3 regions of the Pseudomonas sp. B414 genome follow, and region 3 is predicted to be linked to each of the others. Evidence: riboswitches for the same ligand, from Rfam matches in the RefSeq annotation. Region 3 holds a riboswitch; each other region holds the start of a gene.
What was found. A riboswitch is a leader RNA that binds a small molecule or an ion and turns the genes downstream of it on or off. The one in region 3 is predicted to bind cobalamin.
Positions count from the first base shown of each region.

Region 1: it holds a riboswitch for cobalamin, as region 3 does, so the genes downstream of both, cobW (cobalamin biosynthesis protein CobW) here and cobO (cob(I)yrinic acid a,c-diamide adenosyltransferase) in region 3, are expected to answer to the same signal.
Region 2: it holds a riboswitch for cobalamin, as region 3 does, so the genes downstream of both, ACZRMH_RS16845 (CbtB domain-containing protein) here and cobO (cob(I)yrinic acid a,c-diamide adenosyltransferase) in region 3, are expected to answer to the same signal.

Region 1 covers NZ_JBUZTQ010000010.1:139,171-149,106, reverse strand. The annotation lists gene cobN (cobaltochelatase subunit CobN) at 8-3,778, opposite strand; gene cobW (cobalamin biosynthesis protein CobW) at 3,782-4,852, opposite strand; cobalamin riboswitch at 4,947-5,126, opposite strand; gene ACZRMH_RS11495 (glycosyltransferase) at 5,326-6,624, shown strand; gene cobF (precorrin-6A synthase (deacetylating)) at 6,657-7,406, opposite strand; gene ACZRMH_RS11485 (AraC family transcriptional regulator) at 7,487-8,422, shown strand; gene ACZRMH_RS11480 (ABC transporter substrate-binding protein) at 8,564-9,874, shown strand.
Region 2 covers NZ_JBUZTQ010000020.1:1,501-11,436, forward strand. The annotation lists gene ACZRMH_RS16820 (hybrid sensor histidine kinase/response regulator) at 1-550, opposite strand, end outside; gene ACZRMH_RS16825 (chemotaxis protein CheB) at 541-1,149, opposite strand; gene ACZRMH_RS16830 (CheR family methyltransferase) at 1,146-1,961, opposite strand; gene ACZRMH_RS16835 (response regulator) at 1,962-5,432, opposite strand; gene ACZRMH_RS16840 (response regulator) at 5,609-5,974, shown strand; cobalamin riboswitch at 6,204-6,415, shown strand; gene ACZRMH_RS16845 (CbtB domain-containing protein) at 6,513-6,701, shown strand; gene ACZRMH_RS16850 (CbtA family protein) at 6,713-7,414, shown strand; gene ACZRMH_RS16855 (cobalamin biosynthesis protein) at 7,411-7,815, shown strand; gene cobM (precorrin-4 C(11)-methyltransferase) at 7,892-8,638, shown strand; gene nfuA (Fe-S biogenesis protein NfuA) at 8,840-9,424, opposite strand; gene ACZRMH_RS16870 (fatty acid cis/trans isomerase) at 9,537-9,936, opposite strand, start outside.
Region 3 covers NZ_JBUZTQ010000026.1:56,379-66,314, forward strand. The annotation lists gene cobC (alpha-ribazole phosphatase family protein) at 1-294, opposite strand, end outside; gene cobT (nicotinate-nucleotide--dimethylbenzimidazole phosphoribosyltransferase) at 291-1,346, opposite strand; gene cobU (bifunctional adenosylcobinamide kinase/adenosylcobinamide-phosphate guanylyltransferase) at 1,343-1,864, opposite strand; gene ACZRMH_RS19490 (cobyric acid synthase) at 1,986-3,437, opposite strand; gene cobD (threonine-phosphate decarboxylase CobD) at 3,434-4,426, opposite strand; gene cbiB (adenosylcobinamide-phosphate synthase CbiB) at 4,419-5,327, opposite strand; gene bluB (5,6-dimethylbenzimidazole synthase) at 5,324-5,974, opposite strand; gene ACZRMH_RS19510 (cobyrinate a,c-diamide synthase) at 5,971-7,284, opposite strand; gene cobO (cob(I)yrinic acid a,c-diamide adenosyltransferase) at 7,295-7,906, opposite strand; cobalamin riboswitch at 7,986-8,228, opposite strand; gene ACZRMH_RS19520 (aminotransferase class III-fold pyridoxal phosphate-dependent enzyme) at 8,387-9,721, shown strand; gene ACZRMH_RS19525 (thioesterase family protein) at 9,714-9,936, shown strand, end outside.

The DNA of each region.
Region 1 (9,936 bases), on a different contig from region 3:
CGCTTTGTTACTCTTCTTCTATATCCAGCAGCAGGTTTTCCAGCGCCGCTTGATACTCCCCAGGTTCACTCCACAGCCCGCGTTGCTGAGCTTCAAGCAAACGCTCGGTCATATCGCGCAAGGCGTGCGGGTTGTGCTCGCGGACAAACTCGCGGGTATCCGGGTCCAGTAAATAGGCATCGGCCAGCAACGCGTACTGGTGGTCGTCAATCAAATGGGTAGTCGCATCAAAGGCAAACAGGTTGTCCAGGGTCGCGGCCATTTCGAACGCGCCTTTATAGCCGTGACGCTTGACCCCGTCGATCCATTTCGGATTGGCCGCCCGCGAGCGTATCACCCGGTTCAACTCTTCCTTGAGAGTGCGGATCTTCGGCAAATCCGGCTGACTGTGGTCACCGTGATAGCTGGCTGCAGCCTCCCCGCGCAAACTCTCTACCGCAGCCAGCATGCCGCCCTGGAACTGGTAATAGTCATTGGAGTCGAGCAGGTCGTGCTCGCGATTATCCTGGTTTTGCACCACCGCCTGCATCTGCCCCAACCGCCGGGCAAATTCACCGCGCGCCGCAGTACCTTCATCGGCGCCGCCATAGGCATAACCGCCCCAGTTCAGATACACCTCGGCCAGATCATCGCGGCTTTCCCACAAACGACCATCAATCGCGTTCTGCACCCCGGCGCCGTAAGCACCGGGCTTGGCACCGAATACACGCCAGCCGGCCTGTCGCGCCGCCAACTCGGGCGCAAGGCCGTCGCGCTCAAGCTGTTCGCGCTCGGCACGAACCTTGGCCGCCAGCGGGTTCAGATCATCCGGCTCATCCAGCGCCGCCACGGCTTGCACAGCGGCATCGAACAAACGGATCAGATTGGCAAAGGCATCACGGAAAAACCCCGACACGCGCAAGGTCACGTCCACTCGCGGGCGGTCCAGCAGGCTGACCGGGAGGATTTCAAAGTCATCCACTCGCTGGCTGCCGGTGGCCCACACCGGACGCACACCCATCAGGGCCATGGCCTGGGCGATATCATCACCGCCGGTGCGCATGGTCGCTGTGCCCCACACCGACAGGCCCAACTGGCGCAGATGGTCGCCGTGATCCTGCAAATGCCGTTCAAGGATCAAATTGGCCGACTGAAAACCGATCCGCCAGGCCGTGGTAGTGGGCAGGTTGCGCACATCCACGGAAAAGAAATTGCGCCCGGTGGGCAGTACATCCAGTCGCCCGCGGCTCGGAGCGCCACTGGGACCGGCCGGGACAAAACGCCCGGCAAGGGCATCAAGCAGACCCTGCATTTCGGCCGGGCCGCAGGCATCCAGACGCGGTGCGACCACTTCCAGCAACGCATCGAAAATCGACCGGACCTCAGCCCATTGCTCTGCATCAGACAATTGCAGCGTGCCCGCCAGTGCTTGTTCGATCAGTTGCGCAGCGTACAATTCAAGACGCTCACGGGTATCCCCCGCCGTGCGCCAAAGCTCATCACTGACACCTTGCAGTGCAGCAGGCCGACGCGCTGTCCAGGGTTCGGCCAAGGCACAGTCCAGAGGGTCAAACCCCAGCTCAAAGGCCTTGGCCAACGCCCGCAGCACGCTCGATTGCGCACCACGGCCATCGCCACGGGGGATACGCAGCAAGGCGAGCAAGGTGTCGATACGCAGGCGCCCGGCAGGCGACTCGCCAAAAATATGCAGTCCGTCGCGGATTTGCGACTCTTTCAGATCACACAGATAAGTGTCCAGGCGCGGCAACCAGATCGCCGCATCCGCATCGCTGTCGAGGTTGTCGTCCAGTTGCAGCTCACGGTCGATATGGGTATCGCGCACCAGCTTGAGAATATCGCGCTGCAACTCCCGGGCACGGCGCGGATCAAGCAACTGCGCTTCGTAATACTCGTCGGCCAGCAGTTCCAGATTGCGCAACGGGCCGTAGGTTTCAGCGCGCGTCAGCGGCGGCATCAAGTGATCGATGATCACCGCCTGGGTACGCCGCTTGGCCTGGGCGCCCTCGCCCGGATCGTTGACGATAAAGGGGTAGACGTTAGGCATGGGGCCCAGGATTGCGTCCGGCCAGCAGTTCTCCGATAACCCCACGCCCTTGCCCGGCAGCCACTCCAGATTGCCGTGTTTGCCCACATGCACCAGCGCATGGGCGCCGTAGGTGTGACGTAACCAGAAGTAGAACGCCAGATAAGCATGGGGCGGCACCAGGTCCGGGTCGTGGTACACGGCACTGGCATCCACCTGATACCCCCGCGCCGGTTGAATGCCGACAAAGGTCAGGCCAAATCGCAGCCCGGCGATCATCAACCGGCCGCTGCGAAACATCGGATCGTTTTGCGGCTCGCCCCAACGCTCGGTCACCGCCCGGCGATTGGCTTCGGGCAAGGCATTGAACATCGCCAGGTATTCATCCAGCGCCAGGCTTTGCATGCACGGGCGCAGGTCGAGGCTGTCGAGGTCATTGCTGACCCCGCCCAACAGGGCTTGAATCAGCGCTGTGCCGGATTCTGGCTGCTCGCAGTCCACGGGATAACCCTCAGCCTGCAAGGCGCGCAAAATATTCAGCGCCGCTGCCGGGGTATCCAGCCCTACACCGTTGCCGATCCGGCCATCGCGGGTCGGGTAGTTGGCCAGAATCAGCGCAATACGCTTTTGCGGGTTGGCCACCCGGCCCAACTCGACCCAACGCCGCGCCAGTTCTGCGACAAAATCCATGCGCTCGGGATGGGCGCGATAGCACACCACATCCGACTGACTGCGTTCACTGCGCCAGGCCAGATCCTTGAAGCTGATCGGGCGGCTGATAATGCGCCCGTCGAGTTCCGGCAAGGCGATATGCATGGCCAGGTCGCGGGGGCCCAGGCCCTGTTCACTGGCTTGCCAGCCGGGTTCGTTGTCCTGCGCGCAGATAGCCTGGATTACCGGGATATTGCGACGGAACGGGCGCAGATGCGGGGCTTCGGGGCTGGACTGGGCAAAGCCGGTGGTGTTGAGAATAACCCCGGCATCAACCTCGTCGAGCAAGTCCTGCACCACCGTCAGGCAACCCGGTTCCTTGAGGCTGGCCACGGCAATCGGCAACGGATTAAGACCCGCGGTCTGCATGCGCTGGCAGAACACATCGACAAACGCAGTGTTGGCCGCCTGCAAATGCGAGCGATAGAACAACAGTGCGGCAACCGCCTGTGCGGGCTGCCAGTCGGCCTGCCAGTGCTTGAGTTCGGCGCTGGAATGCTGCGGGTGATAAATAGCGGTGCGCGGCAGGGTTTGCGGCTCGTCCCAGCCATAGTCGCGGCCCAGCCATTGACTGGCCAGGCAACGATAAAGCTGCAAGGCGTTATGCCGCCCGCCCTGACGCAAAAAGTGCCACAGGCGCTCGCCCTGTTCGGCGGGCACTGTGCTCAACGCACTCAATTCCGGGTCCGGGCGATCATCGCCCGGCACCATAATCAACGTCACACCACGTTCGGCAAGTTGTACCAGCCGTTCGATGCCGTAACGCCAATAGCCAATACCGCCGTGTAATGACAGCAGGATCACCTTGGCGTGTTGCAGCACCTCGTCGATATACAAATCCACCGAACCGTGGTTTTGCACCTGCATCGGGTTGGCCAGACGCAGGCTTGGATAATCTTCAGGCAACTGCTGCGCCGCTTCGGCCAGCAGTGCCAGGCTTGAATCTCCGCTGCACAGGATCACCAGCTCGGCGGGGGTCTGGCCCAAATCGGCTATGTTGTCGTCCGATACAAAACCACCGGGCTGGGTCCTGAGCAAATGCATGGCTTATACGCTCAACGCTGTGCGCAAGGTGGACTCGAGCAGTGCCGCGTCCAGGTCCTGGCCGATCAGCACCAGTTTGGTGGTGCGTGCTTCGTCGCGGCCCCAGGCGCGGTCGAAGTGCTTGTCAAAGCGTGTGCCCACACCCTGGATCAGCAAGCGCATCGGCTTGCCCGGGATCGCGGCAAAGCCTTTGACCCGCAGGATGCCGTGCTTGACCACCAGTTGGGTCAGGGCGTCCATCAAAACGCGCTCTTCACCCTCAGGCAGCTCGATGGAGATCGAGTCAAAGGCATCATGGTCGTGATCGTCATGGTCATCATCGCCATCGTGGTGATGGTCATGGTGGCTGTGGCGGCCATCGATATGGTCTTCCGAGCCTGCGCCCAGCCCCAGCAATACGTCCAACGGCAGGCGGCCGCTGCTGGCTTCGATGATCTTCACCGCGGGCGGCAGTTCTTCAGCCACTTCAGCACGCACTTTGGCCAGGTCTTCAGGGCTGATCAGGTCAGCCTTGTTGAGAATCACCAGGTCGGCACTGGCCAGTTGGTCAGCAAACAGCTCGTGCAGTGGTGACTCGTGATCCAGGTTCGGGTCGAGCTTGCGCTGGGCATCCACCTGATCCGGGAATGCAGCAAAGGTGCCGGCCGCTACGGCCGGGCTATCGACCACAGTAATCACTGCGTCAACGGTGCAGGCGCTGCGGATTTCCGGCCACTGGAAAGCTTGCACCAGCGGTTTTGGCAGGGCCAGGCCCGAGGTTTCGATGAGGATATGGTCGATATCGCCACGACGGGCTACCAGTTCACGCATCACCGGGAAGAACTCTTCCTGCACGGTGCAGCACAGGCAGCCGTTGGCCAGCTCATAGACGCGGCCGTTGGCTTCTTCTTCGGTGCAACCAATGCTGCACTGCTTGAGGATTTCGCCGTCGATGCCCAGCTCGCCGAATTCATTGACGATCACCGCGATGCGGCGACCCTGGGCGTTGTCGAGCATATGCCGCAGCAAGGTGGTTTTGCCCGAACCGAGAAAGCCGGTAACGATAGTGACGGGGGTTTTGGCCAGTGTTTTCATCGGATGCCCTTTGGCAAAGCGGCGGGCATACGGGACGACGACCACAGGCAGAGCGCGGCCAGTCTTCGCCACCGGATCACCCCGCCCGGTTGAAGTAAGAATCTGTCACGAGGCAGGTCTCCTGGCTTACGGGTGATAACTACCCCGCGCCTTCCCGCCTATGGGCAGTGGCATTGCAGGGTCAAGAACCGTTTACAGTTGCGGGGGCAGCCGCGGCATACCGCGTTCCCTTCTTAGCTTCGCGTAGCGAAGAACCTCGAAGGCGCAAGGCTACGCAGTGCTTTGTTACAGGTCAATGCACAGCTGTGACACATCGACTGTGGGAGCGGGCTTGCTCGCGATGGCATCGACGCCGTTTGCCTGAAAACCGCGTCGCCTGAATCGCGAGCAAGCCCGCTCCCACAAAGGATTTTCTTTCCTGTTGTGGTTTAATTGCGGCCTTTTTTCCGCCGCCTTGCTTCAAGGATCTGCCCATGCCCACTACTGCCCCGACCCGCGTCCTGATTATTGGCTACGTGTGGCCCGAACCACGCTCCTCGGCGGCGGGCGGGCATATGATGCAAATCATCGAGGGTTTCTTGCAGCAAGGCTGGCAGATTACCTTCAGCAGCCCGGCCGGGATCGGTGAGCACAAGGCTGATCTGGCGACGCTGGGCATTGATGAGGTGACTATCGAGCTTAATAACAGCAGCTTCGATACCTTTATCAGCGAACTGGCCCCGGATATCGTGCTGTTTGACCGCTTCATGATGGAAGAGCAGTTCGGCTGGCGCGTCGAGAAGCATTGCCCGCAAGCCTTGCGCGTACTGGAAACCTCCGACCTGCAAAGCCTGCGCGACGCCCGCCAGCAACAGCTCAAGGCGCGGCTCAAGCACAGCAGCGAGCAGGACGACTTCAGCAGCCTGTTTGCCCCGGCGCAGCGCGAAACCTTTGAACAGATGGCCGATGCCGATCTGGCACAGCGGGAAATCGCCGCGATCTATCGCAGCGATCTCAACCTGATGATTTCCGAATACGAAATCGATTTGCTGGTCGAGCAGTTCAATGTGCCCAAGGCCATGCTGCACTGGTGCCCGCTGATGGTCGACAGCGTGCCCGCCGAGTTCGTGCCTTATGAACAGCGCCAGCACTTTCTGAGCATCGGCAACTTTCGCCATGCCCCCAACTGGGACGCGGTGCTATGGATGAAAACCCATATCTGGCCGCTGATCCGTCAGCAGCTGCCCGCAGCCCAGTTGCATATCTACGGTGCCTACACTCCGCCCAAGGCCACCGCGCTGCATAACCCGGCGCAGGGCTTTCATGTACTCAACTGGGCCGAAGACGCGCTAGCAGTAATGAGCAATGCGCGTATCTGCATGGCGCCGCTGCGCTTTGGTGCCGGGATCAAGGGCAAGATCGCCGATGCCATGCTCTGCGGCACCCCCAACGTCACCACTCCGGTGGGCGCCGAAGGCATGCACGGCGATATGCCGTGGGCCGGTGCCATCGAGCAGAGCGCCAGTGCGATTGCCGCGGCGGCGGTGGAGCTGTATCGCAACCCTGAAGCCTGGCACCAGGCCCAGCGCAATGGCCAGGCGCTGCTGGAAGCGCGTTACCTGCAAGGGGTACATGGTCCGGCGCTGGTACAACGCATCGAAGCCTGCCGCGCCGACCTTGAGCAGCATCGGCGCAACAACTTCACCGGGGCGATGCTGCGTCACCACCAGCACAAAAGCACTCAATATATGTCGCAGTGGATCGAGGCCAAGAACCGCACAAACGCCATTTGAAAACACCTGTTTGCCCTCTGTGGGAGCGGGCATTAACCTGTGCGTCTCAACAAATAGGTATCCATGATCCAGCCCTTGCGCTGGCGGGCTGCTTCACGCACCTGCTTGATCTGCTCGCAAACGTCGACCAGCTTGCCAGCAATCAGAATCTCGTCCGCAGTGCCGATATACGCGCCCCAGTAAATATCCAGCCCCTCATCAACAAAAGCCTGGAATGCACAATGGGCATCAAGCATCACCACCACATTGTCCAGATCCTCGGCCACCAGGCGCCGCCCCGTGGTGATCCGAATCGGCTGGCCGATATCGTTAAGCGGCACCCGATGACCCGCCGCCAGCGCCTGCACGCTGCTGATACCGGGGATCACCTGATAGTCGAAGCCCGTGCAACCATTGGCCCGTACCCGCTGCAGAATGCGCAGGGTGCTGTCATACAGCCCAGGCTCGCCCCACAATAGAAATGCCCCGCACTCGCCTTCCGCCAGTTCGTTTTCAATCAAGTGCGTAAACACCTCGGCCCGCTGCTCATGCCAGTTCTCAACCCCTGAAGTGTAAGAAGGATTCGAACTGTCGCGTTTCGGGTCGCTGACCTGCACCACGCGATAGCCCGGTTCGCGAATATAGCGCTCGCAGATTTCCAGACGCAGGCGTACCAGGTCTTCAGTGGTCTGGCCCTTGTCCAGCACAAAAAATACCGAGGCCCGGTTCAGCGCATTGATCGCCTGCACGGTGATGTGTTCGGGGTCTCCCGCGCCCATCCCTATCAACAACAGTGTTTTCATCGCGTTTTATCCTTGGCTGGCAGGAACCCTGAGAAGACGGCATCATCGGCGCAACAAGAAAAACTGAAACGGTTAACCCCATGACTCGACTCGCCAGAGCAACAGACCCGTCTTATGAGCTGATGGACGACCACAATGGCCTGTCGATCATTTATCGCCAGCATGGCTTCCCCTGCCACCTGGTGCGTTGGCACTTCCACAAGGAATACGAACTGCACCTGATCGTGGCCAGCAGCGGCAAAGTCTTTGTCGGCGACTATATCGGCAATTTCTACCCCGAGACATTGTTCCTTACCGGTCCCAACCTGCCCCACAACTGGATCAGCCAGATTGCCGAGGGCGAAGTGGTGAGCACCCGCGACATGCTGGTGAACTTTACTGATGAACTGCTCGAAGGTGCCGCCTCGGCATTTATCGAGCTCAAAACCCTGACGCCCATGCTGGAGCGAGCCCGCTACGGCATCGAGTTCCGCAACAAGGCCACCATCCGCAAGGCCGTGGACTTGATGCAGAGCATAGCCGGCGCCTCCGGCATTACCCGCCTGGGGCACTTTCTGATCCTGCTGGAGCTGCTGGCCGAGTGTGAGGACTATCAACTGCTGTCGGGCGTAACCGCCGGGCAACTGGCTGACGAGCAGACCATCGACCGCACCAACCGGGCCGTGGACTATATCTTCAGCCACTACGCCCGCGAGCTGCCACTTGATGAAGTGGCCGAGCATATGGGCATGAAACCCACCTACTTTTCCCGAGTGTTCAAGCAGGCCACCGGGCGCTGCTTTAGCGAATTCGTCAATCGCTTGCGTATCAGCAAGTCCTGCGAGCTGCTGGCCGACGGTGAGAAACCCGTGACCGACGTGTGTTTCGAGTCGGGTTTCAACAATATCTCCAACTTCAACCGCCGTTTTCAGCAGCTCAAAGGCATGACCCCGTCACACTATCGGCGTCTGGCGGTGCAGCGTTTGACCGAGCAAAACCAGGCGGGGCCGGGTGATCGCCTGCGCAGTGCAAAATAGTATCGGTTTGAGTGTGGCCAGTGATTTGTCACAACGGTGATTGAGGGCTGTAATCGGCCCAGGCGCTTGCCCCCGGGCGAGCCGCTATAAAAACAATAACCGTCCTTCAAAAGCCGTCTGGCCGATGAAGTGGAGTGCTCAATGAATATTCCTGTCAAAGCGTTATGTGTCGCCACGTGCATGACCCTCAGCGGCTTGAGCCTGGGCGCCCAGACCCTGACCATTGCCACGGTCAACAACAGCGACATGATCCGCATGCAAAAGCTGGCGAAAACCTTCGAGAGCGAGCACCCCGAGATCAAGCTCAACTGGGTGGTGCTGGAAGAAAACGTGCTGCGCCAGCGTCTGACCACCGACATTGCCACCCAGGGCGGGCAGTTCGATGTGCTGACCATCGGCATGTACGAAGCCGCACTCTGGGGCGCCAAGGGCTGGCTTGAGCCCATGACCGACCTGCCCGCCAGCTACGCCCTCGATGATGTTTTGCCCTCGGTACGCGACGGCCTGTCGGTCAAGGGCACGCTCTACGCCCTGCCGTTTTATGCCGAAAGCTCGATGACCTACTACCGTACCGACCTGTTCAAAGACGCGGGCCTGACCATGCCCGAACACCCGACCTGGGAGCAAATCGCCGGGTTCGCCAAAACCCTCAACAAACCTGCCCAGGAACAATACGGCATCTGCCTGCGCGGCAAGGCTGGCTGGGGTGAAAACATGGCGCTGGTCAGCACCATCGCCAACGCCTACGGAGCCCGCTGGTTCAATGAACAATGGCAACCGGAGTTCACCGGGCCGGAGTGGAAAGACGCCCTGAACTTTTATGTCAACACCATGAAAGAGTCCGGCCCGCCTGGAGCAACCAGCAACGGTTTCAATGAAAACCTGGCGCTGTTCAACAGCGGTAAATGCGCAATCTGGGTCGACGCCAGTGTCGCCGGTTCGTTTGTCACCGACAGCAGCCAGAGCAAAGTGGCCGATCACGTCGGCTTCACCTTCGCGCCCCATGCCGTGACCGATAAAGGCAGTGCCTGGCTCTATTCCTGGGCACTGGCCATTCCCACCAGTTCCAAAGCCAAGGAGGCGGCCAAAACCTTCAGTACCTGGGCGACATCCAAAGAATACGGCGCTTTGGTAGCGGCAAAAGACGGCATTGCCAATGTACCGCCAGGCACCCGTGCCTCGACCTATACCGACGCCTATTTGCAGGCTGCCCCCTTTGCCCGGGTCACCCTTGAATCCCTGAAGGTCGCCAACCCGCAGGAGCCCACCCTCAAACCCGTGCCCTATGTGGGCATCCAGTTGGTCACCATCCCCGAGTTCCAGGCGGTGGGCACCCAGGTCGGCAAACTGTTCAGTGCCGCGCTGATTGGCCAGACCACGGTGGACCAGGCGCTGGCCGCGGCCCAGCAAACCACCGAGCGCGAAATGAAACGGGCGGGTTATCCCAAATAACACGACCAACTGATCCCGTGTGGGAGCGGGCTTGCTCGCGATACAGGCGACGCGGTTCGACT
Region 2 (9,936 bases), on a different contig from region 3:
GCGTTCGTACCTCATGGGAGACGATCGACATAAAGTCGTCGCGCATGCGAACTGCATGCTCCAGCTCGACCTGGGTCAGTTGCAACTGCGCCAGCAACGTTTCCTGCTCGCGCCGACTCTGTTCCAGAGCTTCGACCTGTTGCTTCATGGCCTTGCTTTGGCGATAGAGTTCGACAAATACATTGACCTTGCTTTTCACCGCGTGGATATCCAGCGGCTTGTGCAAAAAGTCGACCGCGCCGCTTTCATAGCCCTTGAAGGCATAGTTCATTTCGCGCCCGGCGGCGCTGACAAACACGATGGGGATGTTCTTGGTCTTGGCCGTGCCACGCATCAGTTCGGCCAGTTCAAAGCCGTTCATGCCCGGCATTTGTACATCAAGAATGGCCATGGCGAATTCATGCTGCAGCAGCAGCGACAACGCCTCGTCCGCAGACAAGGCCTTGTAGACGATACGGTCCTCGCGCTTGATCAACGCTTCGAGGGCCAGCAGGTTTTCCGGCAGATCGTCGACGATCAACAGCTTGGCTTGAATATCATTTAGTAGCATTCGGTAGGTTCCAGCTCGACAAGCAGACGGCCAATGCCGCGCAAGGGAAGAATGCAATCCGGTTGGCACAGTTCCAGCGCAGCTTGCGGCATCGTTGATGCCTGGGCCTCATGGGGATCCTGGACAATGGTCAGACCACCCAATTGTTTGACCACACTCAGCCCCCGCGCACCATCCCGATTGGCGCCTGTCAGTAAAATCGCGGCCAGACGCTGTTGATAGACATCAGCCGCAGACTCAAAAAGAAAATCAATTGCAGGTCGCGAATAATGCACCCGCTCCTCCTGGCTCAAGGAAAAACTGCGGTCGTGCTCGACCGACAGGTGATACCCCGGGGCCGCAAAATACAGGGTACCCGGTACAATCTGCTGCTTGTCCTGAGCCTCCCTGACCGGCAACGACAACCGCCGGGCAAACACTTCGGCCAACTGGCTGCGACGCTCATCAGGCAAATGCAGAACCACAATGATCGGCAAGCGAAAACCTGGCTTGAGATCGGCAAAAATCGTCAGCAAGGCTTCGACTCCGCCCGCAGAGGCTCCGATTACCACCGCCTCCACCGGGTTGCGTCGAACCCTATGACCCAGTTGGACACTCATAGCTTGCGATAGATCCGTTCTTGCTTGAGCACAGGCGTGAACTGTTTGCTGTAGTCCGAAAAATCCAGGGTTTCCTTGCTGCCCAGCATCAGAAAACCGCGATGGCACAGCGACTCATGAAACAGTCCAAAGGCTCTGTTTTGGAGATCTTTATTAAAGTAAATCAATACGTTACGACATGAAATTAAATTGGTTTCTGAAAACACGCTATCCGTCGCCAGGCTGTGATCGGCGAAGGTCACATTCTCGCGCAGGGACTTGTCGAAGATCGCGTAGTCATAGGCGGCGGTGTAGTAATCGGCAAAGGATCGCTGACCACCGGCCTTTTGATAATTGTGGGTATAGGCACGGACATTCTCCAGGGAGAAGATGCCCTGCTTGGCCTTTTCCAGTGAGCGCGGGTTGATGTCAGTCGCGTAGATGATGGTGCGATCCAGCAGGCCTTCCTCGCGCAACAGGATGGCCATCGAGTACACCTCCTCGCCGGTGCTGCACCCCGCAATCCAGATCTTCAGTGACGGATAAGTCTTGAGGATCGGCACCACCTCCTGGCGAATGGCCAGGAAGTGTTCCGGGTCACGAAACATTTCGCTGACCGGGATCGTCAGATACTGCAACAACTGCATAAAGGCCGTGGGATCGTGCAGGATCCGCTCCTGCAGGGCCGAGATGGTCTTGCAGTCAAACTGGCGCAGCGCGTGATTGACCCGGCGCTTGACCGAAGCACCGGCGTAATCGCGAAAGTCATAACTGTATTTGAGGTAGATCGCTTCAATCAGCAGCCGTAACTCGATATCGGTGTTTCGTTGCACTTAGAGTCGTTCCATTTTCGGTAGCCAGACCCGGATCAACGAAAACAGTCGGTCCAGGTCAATAGGTTTGGCCAGGTAATCATTGGACCCCGCCTGCAGGCAACGCTCCTGATCGTCCTTCATGGCCTTGGCCGTCACCGCAATGATCGGCAGCTTGCGCCAGCGCGGGTTCTTGCGGATTTCGACAGTGGCCTCGTAGCCGTCCATCTCCGGCATCATGACGTCCATTAGCACCAGATCGATATCTTCCACCTCTTCCAGGCGCTCGATGGCTTCGCGGCCATTACGCCCAATCACCACAATGGCGCCCTTCTGTTCCAGGGCACTGGTGAGGGCAAAGATGTTTCGTACATCATCATCCACCAACAGAATCTTGCGCCCTTCGAAGACCTTGTCGCGGCTGCGGGCGGTCTTGAGCATCGTTTGCCGTTCATGGGACAACTGAGATTCAACTTTGTGCAGAAATAATGTGACTTCATCGAGCAGACGCTCCGGTGAACGGGCGCCCTTGATGATGATCGAGCGCGAATATTTGCGCAGTTCAGCCTCTTCATCCCGGGTCAGGTTGCGCCCGGTGTAGACGATCACCGGCGGGAACGAGCAAATGTCCTCGGTGGACATGCGCTTGAGCAGATCGCCGCCGAGCATATCCGGCAGTTTGAGGTCGATGATCATGCAGTCGTAGACGTTGCGACGCAGCAGATCAAGGGCCTCCTGGGCGTAGCCTACCGCGGTGATTTCAATGTCATCGTCGCCGATCAGGCGGGCAATACTGTCACGTTGCAGATCATCGTCTTCAACCAGAAGCACGCGTTTGACCTTCTGCGTCAGCTTGGCCTCAAGGCGGGCGAACACGTTTTTCAGCTCTTCACGGGTGGTCGGTTTAACCGCATAACCCACCGCGCCCATATGCATGGCCGCCTCGACCCGATCCTCGACAGAGATCACATGCACCGGGATATGTCGGGTCGGTGCCAGCGCTTTGAGGCGCTGCAATACCGTCAGCCCGGAGTGGTCCGGCAGGCGCATATCGAGCAGGATGGCATCGGGAATAAACTGTGCGGCCAGGCTGAAGCCTTCGTCGGCACCGTGGGCTACCAGGCAGCGGTAACCCAACTCATGCGCCAGATCGAAGAGGATATGCGCAAAGTTCGGCTCATCTTCGATCACCAGAATGCAACGCGTGGTGAACGGAGCCTGCTCGCGGTCATCCATAAAGCGCGGAATATCGGACAGTGCGACAAGAGCAGGCAGCGGCTGGTGAACCAGCGCGGCCGGCCGTGGTGCGGGAGCTGCTGGCATATGCGCCAGTTCCTGAGCGTCTTCTACATACTGCTGCGGCAGGACCAGAGTAAAGGTGCTGCCCTGCCCCGGTTCGCTGCTGACCGTAATCGAACCGCCAAGCAGCGTTGCCAGGTCACGGGAAATCGACAGGCCAAGCCCGGTGCCGCCATAACGGCGGTTGGTGGTGCCATCAGCCTGACGGAAGGCTTCAAAGATGCTGTCCTGCTGGTCGACAGAAATACCTATGCCCGAGTCCCTGACCGTGAACGCGACCCCTTCGCCCGGCTGACCGGATACGCTGAGGCTGACCTGGCCTTTCTCGGTGAACTTGACCGCATTGGACAGCAGGTTCTTCAGGATCTGCTCCAGACGCTGAGTGTCGGTGTACATCATGGGCGGCGTGCCAGGCTGCACCTGCACCTCGAAGCCCAGGGACTTGTCCCCGGCCAGGGGCTGGAACATGCCGCGCAAACCTTCAACCACCCGCGTAACACTGGTGTTCTCGGGGCGCACTTCGAGCTTGCCGGCTTCAACCTTGGAGATATCCAGGATGTCGTTGATCAGGTTAAGCAGGTCGTTACCTGCCGAGTAAATCGACTCGGCAAACTTGACCTGTTCTGCACTGAGATTCTGCTGCGGGTTTTCCGACAGCAACTTGGCCAGAATCAGCGAGCTGTTCAGCGGTGTGCGCAGCTCGTGGGACATATTGGCCAGGAACTCGGATTTGTACTTGCTGGAACGCTGCAGTTCTACAGCTCGCTCCTCCAGCTGCACCTGCACCTGATTGAGCTGGCTATTCTTGCGGTCCATGGCATCGCGCTGGCCGGCCAGCTCTTCATTGGTCTGCTCCAGCTCCGCCTGCTGGGTTTCCAGGCTGGTCTGCGACTCTTTAAGGATGCGCGACTGCTCTTCGAGCTCTTCGTTGGCGGTCTTGAGTTCTTCCTGCTGCACTTGCAACTGCTCATTGAGCTGCTGGGTCTCGGCCAAAACCTCCTGCAAACGCTGACGGTAGCGTGCTGCCTCGATTGACATGCCGATATTGTCGGCGATCAATTCAAACAGCTCGATATCACGCTCCTCCAAAGGCCTGAGAAAACCCAGTTCGATAACGCCGTTGACCCGGTCATCATCACTGGTCGGCACCACCAGCACGCTGCGCGGGCTGCCTTCACCCAACCCGGAACTGACTTTGAAGAAGTAATCGGCCGGCACCTCGTCCAGGCGAATCAACTTATCCTGCTGCGCTGCCTGACCCACGATGCCTTCGTCATTGTGGATCAGTTGGTCCTGCGCCTCTTGCTCACGGGAAAAGCCATAACTGGCCACACGCTTGAGGCCGCCGTGATCTTCTCGCACGTAAACCGCCGCGACAACGGTACCCAGATACTGGGCACAGAATTGCAGGATATTGCGCCCCAGCATATTGAGGGTCAGACGCCCCAGCACCTGTTCGGCCAGTTCGGTCTGGCCGTTGCGCAACCATGCCTGGCGTTCAAGGCGCTCAGCGGTCTTAATTTGCGACTCGAAGTTTTTCTTGTAATTCTCTGAAAGAGCGAGCAAATCACGACGACCAACATAGGCCAGAAAACCGCTGAAACCCAGTATAAAGAACAGGTAAAGACTGACGCCGAAAACCGTTTTCTGGCTGACTTCATGACTGCGTTCTACCCGCAACTGCTGCTCCACCTGAATGAAGTCGTCGTATTCCTTGCGAATTTCATCCGTGAGGCGCTTGCCACGACCGGCCTGTACCGCAGAACGGTAATCGCCGCTCGCACGCCGCATATCAATCATTGTCTGCGCGTAGGTGGCCCATTCGCTTTGCATCGCCTCAAGGCGCTTGAGGCGATCGACCTGTTGCGGGTTATCGCTGACCAACTCCTGCAGGCTCTTCAGCTGCGCGCTGATTTGCGGCTTGGCGACGATATAGGGGTCGAGAAAATGCTCATCCCCGGTAATCAGATAACCGCGCATGCCGGTCTCAAGGTCGATCGTCAGCTTCGCCGCTTCGTTGGCGTTACTGATCACTCGATCACTGTGCTCTACCCAACTGATCACCGAGAGCAAATAGCTGACCATCACCACGAACAGCACGGCACTGAGCACACCCACGGCCAGCGGCAAGCCAACGTTTCGATTCAGCAGCTTGCGAAAGCTGCGCTCATCAATTGATGCAGGTGCATTCATTTTTCTGGCCCGTGGACAGTCATAAAAAACAGGAGTTTGCCGGATTATCGAGTAATAGTTCTATTTTCTTGCCTTTAAATGGTCATTTTCATACAAAGAAACAGACTCAGTTGCGGGTGAAGGCTATCCTTGATGGCTGTGAGAGCAGCGCTCAAATTTTTATCGAGATCATGATTATGTCCGCAACACCCTCCACCATCCTGGTGGTCGAAGACGACGCCATTGTTCGGATGCTGATCGTAGACGTGCTGCAAGAACTGCAGTTCAGCGTGCTTGAGGCCGACGGCAGCGAGCGCGCCATGGAACTGCTAGAGGACCATAGCCAGCACATTGATCTGCTGATGACTGATGTCGGATTGCCAGGCATGGATGGCCGTGAACTGGCAGGCAAGGCCCGGCTGTTGCGCCAACAATTGCCCATCCTGTTTGCCAGCGGTTACGCCGAGAGCCTGGAGATTGCAGACGGCATGGCGGTGATCGGCAAGCCCTTCTCCATTGACCAACTGCGCGACAAGGTCAAAAGCATGCTGGCAACTGCATAACCTCAACCCTACTGCACTGCACTGCACTGCACTGTGGGAGCGGGCTTGCTCGCGATGGTATCAGCGCGGTTTACCCGACTAACCGCAGCGCCTGCATCGCGGGCAAGCCCGGCTCCCACAGGTTTTGCATCGTACACAGAATCCAAACCTTGCAGTGGAGAGTGTGGGAGCAAGCCCGCTCTCACAGGCAGGCCCACAGGGGTTGTGCAGACCCGCTTGCTTGTGGTTTCCTACACATCTTGTATCAGGTGCCCTTCACAGGGTGAAACGGGAAACCGGTGCGTCAGGCTTTATGCCCTGACAAGTCCGGCGCTGCCCCCGCAACGGTAAGCGAGAGAAACATCAAATCCACTGTGCCACTGGCATGGGAAGGAGATGTTTGCAGGCTCAAGCCATGAGCCCCTCGCAAGCCCGGAGACCGGCCTGGTTATTTCGAATAACAAACCCGCGGTGGGCGGGCGCTGTTAAACCCTGCGAGCTTCGTTCGCGGGGTTTTCTTGCGCTTTGCTGCCCGTCGTCTGACCCAGAGGCAAGCGCCATGTCCATCAGCACCAGCAGCACCCATTCCGCCGCTACCACCGCGACCCAGAGCCAACGCATCGTGGCCGCTGTCGGCGCCGCCGTGCTGGGGATATTTCTGGTTTATTTCGCCGGTTTCTCGCATATCGATGCGGTCCATAACGCGGCCCATGACACCCGTCATAGCTCCGCCTTCCCGTGCCACTGAGATTGCCTGCCATGATCAAGCGTATCGCTCAAACCGCAGGCTTCACCGGCTTGCTGGCCGCCCTGTTGCTGACCTTGCTGCAAAGTTTCTGGGTTGCCCCGCTGATTCTGCAAGCAGAAACCTACGAAAAACCGGCCGCCAGCGAAGTCCATGAGCATGCCGATATGGCCATGCCTGCCCACGAACACGACGCCGAAGCCTGGGAGCCAGAAGATGGCTGGCAGCGCGTACTGTCCACTACGGGCGGTAATCTGGTAGTGGCTGTCGGTTTTGCCCTGATGCTGGCGGGCCTGTACACCTTGCGCGCCCCTACCCGCACCTCCCAGGGCCTGCTGTGGGGTCTGGCCGGTTATGCGGTGTTCTGCCTGGCGCCAACCCTGGGCCTGCCGCCAGAGTTACCGGGCACCGCTGCGGCTGACCTGCTGCAACGGCAAATCTGGTGGGTCAGCACTGCGGCTTCAACTGCCGTGGGCATCGCGTTGCTGGTATTTGGCAGACATTGGGCATTGAAAGTGCTGGGCGTGGCGATTCTGCTGGTTCCGCATATTTTTGGCGCACCGCAGCCACTGGTACATTCCAGCCTGGCCCCTGAAGCGCTGGAAGCGCAATTCAAGATCGCCTCACAACTGACCAACTTCGCCTTTTGGCTGGCTTTAGGCGTGATCAGCGCCTGGCTGTTCCGCCGCAAGTCCGAAGGCCAGTACTCGGCATGAGCACAGCGCCAATCCTGGTAATTGGCCTGGGCTGTCGCCAGGGTTGCAGCGCTGAGCAATTATTGAAGTTGATAGAAGACTCGCTGGGCCAGGCCGGGATCGCATTGAGTGCGATCAGCGCCCTGGCCAGCATCGATCACAAGCGCCATGAACCCGGACTGCGGCAACTGGCAGCGCAATTAAACCTGGGATTTGAGGTGTTCAGTGCCAAGCAACTTGCCCCGTATGTGCAGCAACTGAGTCATCGCTCAGATATTGCCTTCGAACAAACCGGGTGTTTTGGCATTGCCGAAAGTGCCGCACTGGCCCTGGCCGAACAATTCTCTGGTGCGACTCCCAAGCTGCTGATCACACGACAAAAATCCCCATTGGCGACCTTTGCGTTGGCCTCGATCGGGTAAAACCCGCGATAATCCCCCGCCTCACTATGAGCGTTGTTCAAGAACAGCTCTATCCTGAACTTTTCACGAGACTGCCATGACCGTTTATTTCATCGGCGCCGGGCCCGGCGATCCAGAGCTGATTACCGTCAAGGGCCAGCGCCTGATTCGTAGCTGCCCGGTGATCATTTACGCCGGCTCCCTGGTACCTGAAGCGGTCTTGCAAGGCCATCAGGCAGAACAGGTGATCAACAGTGCCGAGCTGCACCTTGAGCAGATTATCGATCTGATCAAGGCTGCCGACACCAAAGGCCAGGATGTGGCCCGTGTGCATTCCGGTGACCCGAGCCTGTATGGCGCGATTGGTGAACAGATACGCTGCCTGCGTGAGCTGGGCATCGCTTTTGAGATCATTCCGGGGGTGACAGCCACTGCGGCCTGCGCGGCCATTTTGGGTGCCGAACTGACCCTGCCGGATATTTCCCAGACCGTAATCCTGACCCGCTACGCGGAGAAAACTGTGATGCCCACCGGTGAAGAGCTGGCCAGCCTGGCGCAGCACAAGGCAACCATGGCCATTCACCTTGGGGTCAAGAATCTGCAAAAGATTGTCGCCGAGCTGACTCCGCATTACGGCAGTGATTGCCCGATTGCAGTGGTTCACCGCGCCAGCTGGCCGGACCAGGACTGGGTACAGGGCACCTTGGCGGATATTGCTGCCAGGGTTGAGGCCAAGGGTTTTCGGCGTACGGCGCTGATTCTGGTGGGCCGGGTACTGGCCAGTGACAGTTTTGCCGAGTCGTCGCTGTACCGGGCGGGGCATGCGCATTTGTATCGGCCCTGATTCAGCGGCGCAACGGGAAATCTGTAGTCGCTGCCGAAGGCTGCGAAGCGGCGTTGTGGTGGGCTCAAGGAAAACGGGTTGCTCCGCAACCCTTCGCAGCCTTCGGCAGCGACTACCAAGCCTCACACCACAATCCACAGGCATAAAAAAACGGTGCTCACGGGGCACCGTTTTTTCTTCAGCTTCGCAGCGAACGCCCTGTTAGTAGTAGGCGTTTTCTTTCTGCGAGTGGTCGGTCACGTCACGTACGCCCTTGAGCTCCGGTACACGCTCAAGCAGGGTGCGCTCGATGCCTTCACGCAAGGTCACGTCCGCCTGGCCGCAGCCCTGGCAACCGCCACCGAACTTGAGCACCGCAATACCGTCTTCAACCACTTCGATCAGGCTGACCTGACCACCGTGGCTGGCCAAACCGGGGTTGATCTCGGTTTGCAGGTAGTAGTTGATGCGCTCGTTGATCGGGCTGTCGGCATTGACCATCGGCACTTTGGCGTTGGGTGCCTTGATGGTCAGCTGACCACCCATGCGATCGGTGGCGTAGTCCACCACGGCATCGTCCAGGAAGGGTTCGCTGAACGAATCGATCCAGGCCGTGAAGCTTTTAAGGCCGATGGCAGTATCTTCAGATTTGACTTCAGCCGGCTTGCAATAAGCAATGCAGGTTTCAGCATACTGGGTACCGGGCTGGGTGATAAAGACGCGGATGCCGATGCCCGGGGTGTTCTGCTTGGACAGCAGATCAGCCAGGTAATCGTGGGCAGCGTCGGTAATCGTTATGGCGCTCATGGAATCTCCTCGCAGACATGGGAAGCAGTTTACGCCAATCGGCGCGCCTGACAAAGTCCTAGTGTTTTTGTCAGGAAAGCTGCGTCCCATTCCTTCAAATACAACCGGCCCTTTACAGGTTTTCGTAGCGGTTCATGTCCAGCACGCCCGCTTCGACCGGGTCGGTTTCATTGATGTACTCGCCAATATCGTGGAAGTACTGCCAAAACTGTGGGTGGCTGCGGCGGATGCCCCAACGCTCGACGATGCTGTCGAAGGTCGCCTGATCCTTGCTTTGCTCCATCGCTTCGACAAAGGCTTCGACCTGGCCTGCCGGGATATTGAACATAAAGTTCGGGTAGCTGCTGAGCACGCCCGGGTAAATGGTCAGGGTATCCAGCCCCGGCTCCAGGCGGTATTCCTCGCCCAGCATAAAGGCCACGTTGGTGTGCGCCCGGTTGCGCAGCATGCTGTACATCTCGCGCTTGCCGTCAGCACCCTCGATGCGCAGCATGGTTGCTTCCGGCAACTGA
Region 3 (9,936 bases):
CTCATCGGTGTCCATCAGCGCCGCAGCGCTACGCCCTTCCCACGCGCCAAAATGCAGCTCTTGCAGGTCCTTGTCGAACGACACCGGCAGATCGAGCTGCTCACTCAACTCCCGGGCAAACAGTGCGCAACGTTGCAGCGGCGAACTGACGATGCGATCCCAAGGCCCCCGCCCCTTGACCGCATCGCGCATTTGCGTCCAGCCCAGCGGGGTCAAGGCATCATCCAGGCTGCCGCGCAAGCCGCCACCCAGCTCGGTTTCACCATGGCGCAGCAAATCAAGCTGCACGGTCATGCCGGACGATCCGCCACGGCAGCTTCGGCGAAAGTCGCCATCTGCCCGTGCAGGTCACAGGCCAGACGCATCAGCGGCACCGCCAGCGCAGCACCACTGCCCTCGCCCAGGCGCAAGCCCAGATCCAGCAACGGCTCGGCTTCCAGGCTTTGCAGCACATGGCGATGGCCCAGTTCGGCACCGCGATGACTGAACACCAGCCACTCACGACATTGCGGGTTCAAGCGCACGGCGACCATGGCCGCCACGCTGCAGATAAAACCGTCGACCACCGCCACGATGCCTTCCTGGGCACAGGCCACATAGGCACCAGCCAGGGCTGCAATTTCAAAGCCCCCCAGACGGAACAGCGTTTGTAGCGGATCATCGAGGTGACCGGCATGCAGCTCCAGTGCCCGATCGATCACCCGCGCCTTGTGGCTGACCCCGGCGGCATCCAGGCCAGTGCCCGGCCCGGTCAACTGCGAGGCCGGGCAATCCAGCAGCGCACTGGCCACAGCACTGGCCGACGCGGTATTGCCGATACCCATTTCACCGCCAATAAACAGCTCGCTGCCCACCGCCTGCGCCCGCAACACACTGTCGCGTCCTGCCTGCAGGGCTTTCAAACCCTGGCTATCGGACATCGCCGGGCCCTGGGCAAAATTGGCCGTGCCTGCGCCCAGCTGCAAGTGACGCACACCGGCCAGTTCCAGCATCGGCATGACCGTGCCCAGGTCCACCACATCCAGCTGCGCGCCCAACTGGCGGGCCAACACGCTGATCGCTGCACCGCCGCTAACAAAGTTGTGCAGCATTTGCCCGGTAACCGCCTGCGGGTAAGCCGAGACACCTTCGGCGACCACGCCGTGATCGCCAGCGAAAATCGCGATCCACAATTGGTCGACCCGGGGCTTGAGCCGCCCTTGCAACCCGGCCAGTTGCACCGCCAACGCTTCAAGCTGGCCCAGGGAACCTGCGGGCTTGGTCAATTGCTGTTGACGCTCGCCAGCCGCCTTTTGCATGTCATGGTCAACGGCCTTGCAGGGGTTCAGCCACCAGGGGGTGTTCATAGCGCAGTTCCTTTCAATGTCAGGGGCAGGCCCGCCACCGTCAGCACCACTCGCTGACAGCGCTCGGCCAGGGCTTGATGTAACCAACCGGCTTCATCGACATAGCGGCGAGTCAATTCGCCCAGCGGCACGACACCCATTCCGGTCTCGTTGCTGACAAATACAATTTCACCCGGCAAATCAGCCAGGCATTGCAGCAGTGCATCGCGCTCGGCATTCAGACGCTGCGGGTCTTCAAGCATCAGCAGATTGGTCAGCCACAGGGTCAGGCAATCCACCAGCAGGCAGGCATCGGCGCGGGCGTGTTCACGCAGCACCCGGGCCAGTTCGATCGGCTCTTCAATCAGCGCCCAGTGTGCCGGGCGGCGTTCGCGATGATGGCGCACACGCTGATTCATCTCGCCGTCCAGCGGCTGGCTGGTGGCAATGTAGGTAACAGCGCAGCCGGACTCGGCCGCGAGTTTTTCAGCGAGGCGACTTTTGCCCGAGCGAGCACCGCCCAAAATCAGTTGCAACATGTCGATAAACCTCTAGCAGCCACTGACGCCATCGCGGGCAAGCCCGCCTCCCACAGGTTCAGTGCAACCCTTGTGGGAGCCGGGCTTGCCCGCGATGGGGCCGGATCAGACAACATAAATCTTAAATTGCGCACAATTCTCGCAAGTACGCCGTATCCAGATGGTTTTCCACCAGGTCCGCCAGGCGCTCGATATCCCGCTCGCGCAGGGCGTGGTAGTCCACGGCCTGCACATCCTGTAAACCGGCCCAGCGCAGCAATGCACTGCAAGCCGCAGGCGACTCGAACAGGCCATGCAGATAAGTGCCGAGTATCTGCCCGTCCGCGCTTTGTGCGCCATCACAGCGTCCGTCATCCAGATGCACTGCGGGTTGCTCCAGCGCAGCCCCCGTCGTCACGCCAGCATGAATTTCATATCCCATGACTTCAGCGTTTTCCAGAGCCAGATGGCCGCGCACATTGCGCAACTGCTTTTCGGCTGCCAGCTCGGTGCTGAACGCCAGCAAGCCCAACCCGGCACTGGAACCTGCTGCGCCTTCCAGGCCCAGCGGGTCGTGGACTTGCTCGCCAAGCATCTGCAGTCCGCCGCAAATGCCAAGGACCTTGCCGCCATAACGCAGATGACGGCTGATCGCTGCGTCCCAGCCATTGGCGCGCAAATATGCCAGATCACTGCGCACGCTTTTGGAGCCGGGCAGGATGATCAAGTCAGCGGCCGGAATCGGCTGGCCCGGCCCGACAAATTGCAAATCCACCTGCGGGTGCAGGCGCAGCGGGTCGAAGTCAGTGTGGTTGCTGATGCGCGGCAATACCGGCACCACCACCTTGAGCACCTGCTCAACCTTGTCAGTCTGGCGCTGGTCGATACCGTCCTCGGCCTCAAGGTGCAAGTCCATCACATAGGGCAGCACGCCAATCACTGGCTTGCCGGTGCGCTGTTCCAGCCAGTCGAGACCGGGCTGAAGCAAGGCGATGTCACCGCGAAAACGGTTGATGATAAAGCCCTTGACCCGCGCCTGTTCAGTCTCGGAGAGCAACTCCAGGGTACCGACCAGATGGGCGAACACCCCGCCGCGATTGATATCGGCGATCAATACCACCGGGCAATCCACCGCTTCGGCAAAGCCCATATTGGCAATATCGCCAGCACGCAGATTGATCTCGGCCGGCGAGCCTGCGCCCTCGACCATAACCACCGGGTACGCCGCACTCAAACGCTGGTGCGAGGCCAGCACCGCCTGCATGGCGATGGCCTTGTAATCGTGATACGCCACGGCATTCATGCTGGTGACGGCACGCCCATGAATGATTACCTGGGCACCAGTGTCGCTATTGGGCTTGAGCAGCACCGGGTTCATGTCCGTGTGCGGCGCCAGCCCGGCCGCCTGGGCCTGCACGGCCTGGGCGCGACCGATCTCGCCACCTTCGGCGGTCACTGCGCTGTTGAGCGCCATATTCTGCGGCTTGAACGGCACCACCGCCACGCCCTGGCGGGTCAGCCAGCGGCACAAGGCGGTCACCAATGTGCTTTTGCCAGCGTCGGATGTGGTGCCTTGCACCATCAACGTACTCATGTGGTTTCCTTGGTGTACGCCGCCAGCGCCAGTTCCAGGCGCAGCCAGTCGGCTTCATCGGCAGGCAGGCCAAAACGCACGCTGCTGTTGTGGGCAAACAGACGCAGCAAAATGCCGCGATGGGCCATAAATTCGTAAAGGCGATCGGCATGGGGCGTGATCAACCACTGGAACAGTGCGCAGCCCCCGTGGGGCGGCAACTGATGCAAACCCAGCAACCGCTCCAGACGCCCGCTGGCCAGCTCACTGCGCTCGCGCTGGCCGGCATGGCCTTCGCTGTCGAGCAGGCAAGCCCGGCCAACAATGCGCGTCGGCCCGCTGACGGCCCATGGCCCGACTTGCTCGGCCAGCAATTTGAGCAGCTTTTGCTCGGCTAGTACAAAGCCCAGGCGCACCCCGGCCAGACCAAAGAATTTGCCGAACGAGCGCAACACGATCAGCCCGGTGCGCTGGGTATGCGCCGCCAGGCTCAGCTCTGGCGTGTTGTCTATAAAGGCTTCGTCCACCACCAGCCAGCCTCCGCGCTGCACCAGCCGCGCATGCCACTCCAGCAAACGCTCAGGGGACAGGCGCAAACCCGTAGGGTTGTTGGGATTGACCACCACCAGCACGTCCAGCGTATCGAGGTAAAAGTCGACCTCCTGCTCCATGATTTCGCGCACGATATGGCCGCTGTGCCTCCAGGCATGGGCATGCTCGGCATAGCACGGTGACAGCACGCCGACCTTGCCACTGCGGCGCAGCCGCGGCAGCAACTGGATGGCGCATTGCGAACCCGGCACCGGCAGCACATTCAAGGCGCCGTAATAGGCACAGGCGGCTTGCTCAAGACCATCATCAGTTTCAGGCAGACGTGCCCAGGCCCGCCCAGGGATCGCTGGAATAGCAAAGGGCCAGGGCGCCAGGCCGGTGGACAAGTCCAGCCAGTCGGCCTCGGCAATGCCGTAGTGCAAAGCTGCCTTGCGCAGGCGCCCGCCGTGTTCAAGCATAGAATTCACCCCATACACACAGGATCAGCAGCCACAGCCACACGCCACGCTGCACCAGCTGCCAGCCGCGACCAATCGAGTCGGCATCTGCTGGCACGCCTTCGCCCAGTTGCGGGCGCTCGTGCAGTTCACCGTGATAAATCGCCGGGCCACCCAGCTCCACACCCAGGGCACCGGCACCGGCAGCCATGACCGGGCCAGCATTGGGGCTGTCCCACTGCGGCGCCTGCTTGCGCCAGCACTGCAAAGCCAGTCGGGTTTTACCCAGAACGGCGTAGGTCAGTGCCACCAACCTTGCAGGTATGTAGTTAAGAACATCGTCGATACGGGCCGCCGCCCAGCCGAAACGCTCGAAGCGCTCGTTGCGATAGCCCCACATGGCGTCCAGGGTATTGCTCAAACGATAGAGCACCACCCCCGGCGCACCGGCCACGATAAACCAGAAAATCGCGGCGAATACCGCATCACTGCCGTTTTCCAGCACCGACTCGGTGGCAGCACGGGCCACTTCAGTTGAGTCCAGCTCGCTGGTCTGGCGACTGACCAGATACCCGACCCGGGTCCGTGCTTCATCCAGATCATTGCCGCGCAACGCCTGGGCAACCGGCTGCACATGTTCACCGAGGCTGCGCATGCCCAGCGCGCAATACAGCGCCACAATTTCCACCAGCCAGCCGATATAAGGCAGCCAGGACAGGGCCGTGGCCAGGATCGTCAGCGGCAGCACCGCCAGCACCCAGGCCGTCACGCCATGGCTGCGCCAGCCACGACCAGCGGAATTGAAACGCTGCTCGATACGCTCGGCCATACGGCCAAAGGCGACCAGCGGATGCCAGCGCTTGGGCTCGCCGAGCAACGCATCCAGCGCCACCCCGGCGACGCACAGCAACGCCACACTCATGGACTCACTCCCCAATAATTCTCATACACCAATTCACTCAGCGGGCGCGCTTGCGCCCACCCTTCCAGCACCAGCATCGGTGCCGGATAAAAAGCCTCCACCGGCCCCAGGCACAACACCGCCAGCGGCTTGGCACCTGCCGGCAAACCCAGCAGATTGGCCAGCGCCTGAGGTTCGAACAACGATACCCAGCCCATGCCCAGGCCCTCGACACGCGCCGCCAGCCACAGGTTCTGAATGGCACAGGACAACGACGCCATATCCATTTCCGGAAGTGTGCGACGGCCAAAAATATGCTTCTCGCGGTCATCCATCAACGCTGCCACCAGCACTTCGGCGCAATCGTTGATACCCTCGACCTTGAGCGTCATGAACTCATCGGAGCGCTGGCCCAGCGCCTCGGCAGTGCGTACCCGCTCGTCTTCGACCAGGCCCTGGATCTTGCCGCGCAACTGGCGGTCGGTAATGCGGATAAACCGCCACGGTTGCATCAGCCCCACACTCGGGGCCTGATGTGCCGCTTCCAGCAAGCGCGACAACAGTTCGGGCGCCACACTGCCACCACTGAAATGGCGCATATCGCGGCGCTCGGCAATGGCGCGGTACACGGCTGCGCGTTCTTCGGGACTGAATGCGTTGTCGGTCATGGCGCCTTCACAGCGCACGGCGCGAACAGCGCAGCAATGGCCTGAGGGTTGGACGGGAAGTAAAAGTGTACGTAAGAGGCAGTCATGCGCCCTTCGCGATACACCGCTTCAGCGCCGCGCCCGCCATTGGGGCTCAGGCCACGGGCGATGGGCTCAAGTGCCGTGCTGGTCAGCGAATGATGGTAGGTGTGACCGCGCAATAGGCCTTCTGGCATGTCCACCGCTTGTAACGCCAGGGCAGCCAGACGCTTTTGCATGGTCGCCTCACCTGCCAGCAACCCCACCAACTCGGCACGCTGGCCTTCGACATCAGTCAGGGCATCGAGCAGGTAAAGCATGCCGCCGCACTCGGCAAGCAGCGGTTTGCCATCTGCGTGATGGGCCCGAATAGCCTGCAGCATCGACGTATTGCGCGACAGCTCAAGGTGATGCAGCTCAGGGTAGCCACCCGGCAGATACAGACTGTCAGCCTCGGGCAATACGGCGTCGCGAATTGGCGAGAAAAACACCAGCTCTGCACCCATTGCCCGCAACAAGTCCAGGCTTGCGCCGTAGGTAAAGGCAAAGGCTTCATCCCTGGCCACGGCAATCCGCACCCCGGCCAGCAGCGACTCAACCGCAACCGGCTCAGGTGCGGCAAATTCAACCGCTGGTGGCAGCGCTACCTCACAGGTGCTGGCCAGGGCATCGGCGGCAGCGTCGAGACGTGCATCCAGATCGTTCAGTTCACTGGCCTGCACCAACCCCAGATGACGGCTTGGCAGCTCGATACCGGTCTCACGGGACAAAGCACCGTACCAGCGCAAACCTTCGGTCAGGCTGCCTTCGAGCAACTGCGCATGGCGCACCGTACCGACCCGATTGGCCAGCACCCCGGCAAACGGCAGATCCGGCTGATAGCGCGCCAGGCCCAGGGCCAGCGCACCAAAGGTCTGAGCCATGGCAGTGCCATCGATCACACCCAGTACCGGAACACCAAAATGCCGCGCCAGATCGGCGCTGGACGGTGTGCCGTCGAACAGGCCCATCACGCCCTCGATCAAAATCAGATCCGCTTCACCTGCGGCCTCCCACAGCAGGCGACGACTTTCCTCGGCGCCCACCATCCACAAATCTACCTGATACACCGGCGCACCGCTGGCGCGCTCGAGGATCATTGGGTCAAGAAAGTCCGGGCCGCATTTGAACACCCGCACCTTGCGCCCCTGATTGCGATGCAATCGGGCCAAAGCAGCGGTAACAGTGGTCTTGCCCTGACCGGAAGCCGGTGCGGCGATCAACACCGCCGGGCAATGACGTGACGCTCTCATACTTCAACACTCACAATTCGATGCCTTTCTGGGCTTTGATCCCGGCCTGGAACGCGTGTTTGACTACACCCATTTCAGTCACGGTATCGGCCAGATCAATCAGTTCAGGTTTGGCGCCGCGCCCGGTGACCAGCACATGCTGCATTGGCGGACGGGCCTGCAGGTCGGCGAGCACCTGCTCAAGGTCGAGGTAACCATGCTTGAGCGCGATATTCAGCTCATCGAGCACCACCAGACCGATGGACGGGTCGCGCAGCATCTCACGGGACACTTCCCACGCCGCTTCGGCAGCGGCGATATCGCGCTGGCGATCCTGGGTTTCCCAGGTAAAGCCTTCGCCCATCACGTGGTAACGCACTTGCTCGGGGAAGCGGCGGAAAAAGATCTCTTCGCCGGTGCTGTTGCGGCCCTTGATAAATTGCACCACGCCACACTGCATGCCGTGGCCCATGGCCCGCGCCAGCATGCCAAAGGCGGAGCTGCTTTTACCTTTGCCATTGCCGGTCAATACCAGCAGCAGCCCGCACTCATTGGGCGAGCTGGCAATGCGCTCGTCCATAACGGCTTTTTTGCGCAGCATGCGCGCCTGATGACGTTCGTCGCGTTCGGGGGATTCGTTCATGGCAGCTCTCCGTTGGGGCTCAATGATGCAAACGGGAGGCGGGGGACAATAAAAAGCAACACACCATCGCCCGCCGCGAGGATGCTGGATGGATCAGGCCGGTCTCCGGGCTCACAAGCGGTTCCGCCCCTAAGGACAGCCCCTGACCACGCGCCTTCCCGTACATAAGCACAGTGGCACTTGGCGTGGTATTAACTTGTTTACCGTTGCGGGGGCAGCGCCGGGATCATGGCGGTTGTGTGGGTCAAACACGCCCTCACCGGCTTCCCTGTTTCACTCTGTCGGCCTATGGCCACAGAGCACCTGAAACAAGCCGCGAAGGTTAGAGGGTTGGGGGTGGAGCGTCAATTAAAGCCCGTCATTGTTCATACAGGAAATGACCATGACTCGTAGCAATCCTCCTACAAGGAAAACTCATTTTACGGCGGGCTCAGCGCATGAATACTTTATAGATCCAAGAATAAAAAACAGGCTACAGCCATGCACCTGATCAAACCTGATGTGCGATGCGTGTCGCCGATGGCAAGTCGTGCTGAGGGCAGCGTGATTTACACCGATGACGGCAAACGGATACTTGATGCATGTTCCGGGGCTATTGCCTGTTCGCTTGGCTATGGTCATCAATATGTCATTGGCAAAATGCTTGAGCAGGCACACAGATTAAGCGCAGCCTATCGCACACAGTTTCTCACTGCCCCAGCAGAACAATTGGCGCAAAGGCTCTGCAGCAAATTGGGCTATGCCGGTGCCTTTTTTGTTAACAGCGGGTCAGAGGCTGTAGAGGCGGCGTGCCGCATGGCTATTCAGTATTGGGATGAGAAAGGACTAGCGAAAAAAAAGCATATTTTAAGCCGAACCATCAGTTATCACGGTTCAACCAAGGTTGCCTTATCTCTTTCCGGCCACTGGCCCCGTCGCCGGGGAGTTTGCAGCCCGGCGGAGCGCCCGACAATTCCTGCGCCTTATTGCTATCGATGCCCCTATGACAAAACCCCAGAAACTTGCCAACTAGAATGCGCCAATGCCCTGGAAGCCCAAGTGGGCGAAATAGGCAGCGACCATATTGCGGCGCTACTGATCGAACCCATTACGGGCGCCTCGGGAGCGGCCATTGTTCCTCCTGCGGGTTATCTGGAGAAAATCAGACACATCTGTACTCGACATGACATTTTGCTTATAGCCGATGAAGTGCTCACTGCACTAGGCAGAACAGGTAAATGGTTGGCCATTGAGCACGGTAACATTCAGGCCGATATCAGTATTTTAGGTAAAGGATTGAATGCTGGTTACTTCCCGATTTCCTGCGTACTCGTTAGCAACCCTATTAAAGAGGCCATCGAGTCGGGCTCCGGTATTTTTTCCTATGGCCACACCCACTCCAGCCACCCTATTGGTTCTGCTGTGGCCAATGCCGTTCTGGATGTCATTGAACAGGAGGGGTTAGTGGCGCTATCCGCAAAGCGTGAATTGATAATCGAATCACAATTGCGCCACTGCATGACAACGTCTCCCTTGATAGGGGATATACGCGGTAAAGGGATGTTCTGGGGAATAGAAATCGTCAGAGATAAAGCCACAAAAAAAGCATTTTCGAAAACATCGTCGGTCGCAGAGAAACTTATTAAGCATGCTTTTTCAATGGGACTTAATTTGTATCCAAGCAGCGGCTTTTCTTCATCCGAATACGGTGACGCCTTGATTTTCGCTGCGCCACTCAACACCTCAGCAGAGGTCTTTAATGAAATGCTCTCTCTATTGACGAGCATTATTAATAACGCACCCAGCTTTCTTGGCAAGGAGTCAGTTCATGACTGATCTTATAGGTAAGTCCGGCGTCATCGTGCATACCGTGATACCGAGTGACCTGGCTACATACTGGAAAAATGACGTACCGGTACTGGCTACCCCCATCCTTCTATGGCTCACAGAACTGGCAGCAATTAAAGCTTTGGACAGTGTAACTACCCGCTCTTACATGACTCTTGGAACGGCCCATAACAGCCGACATTTGGCACCAACTCCGGTTGGAT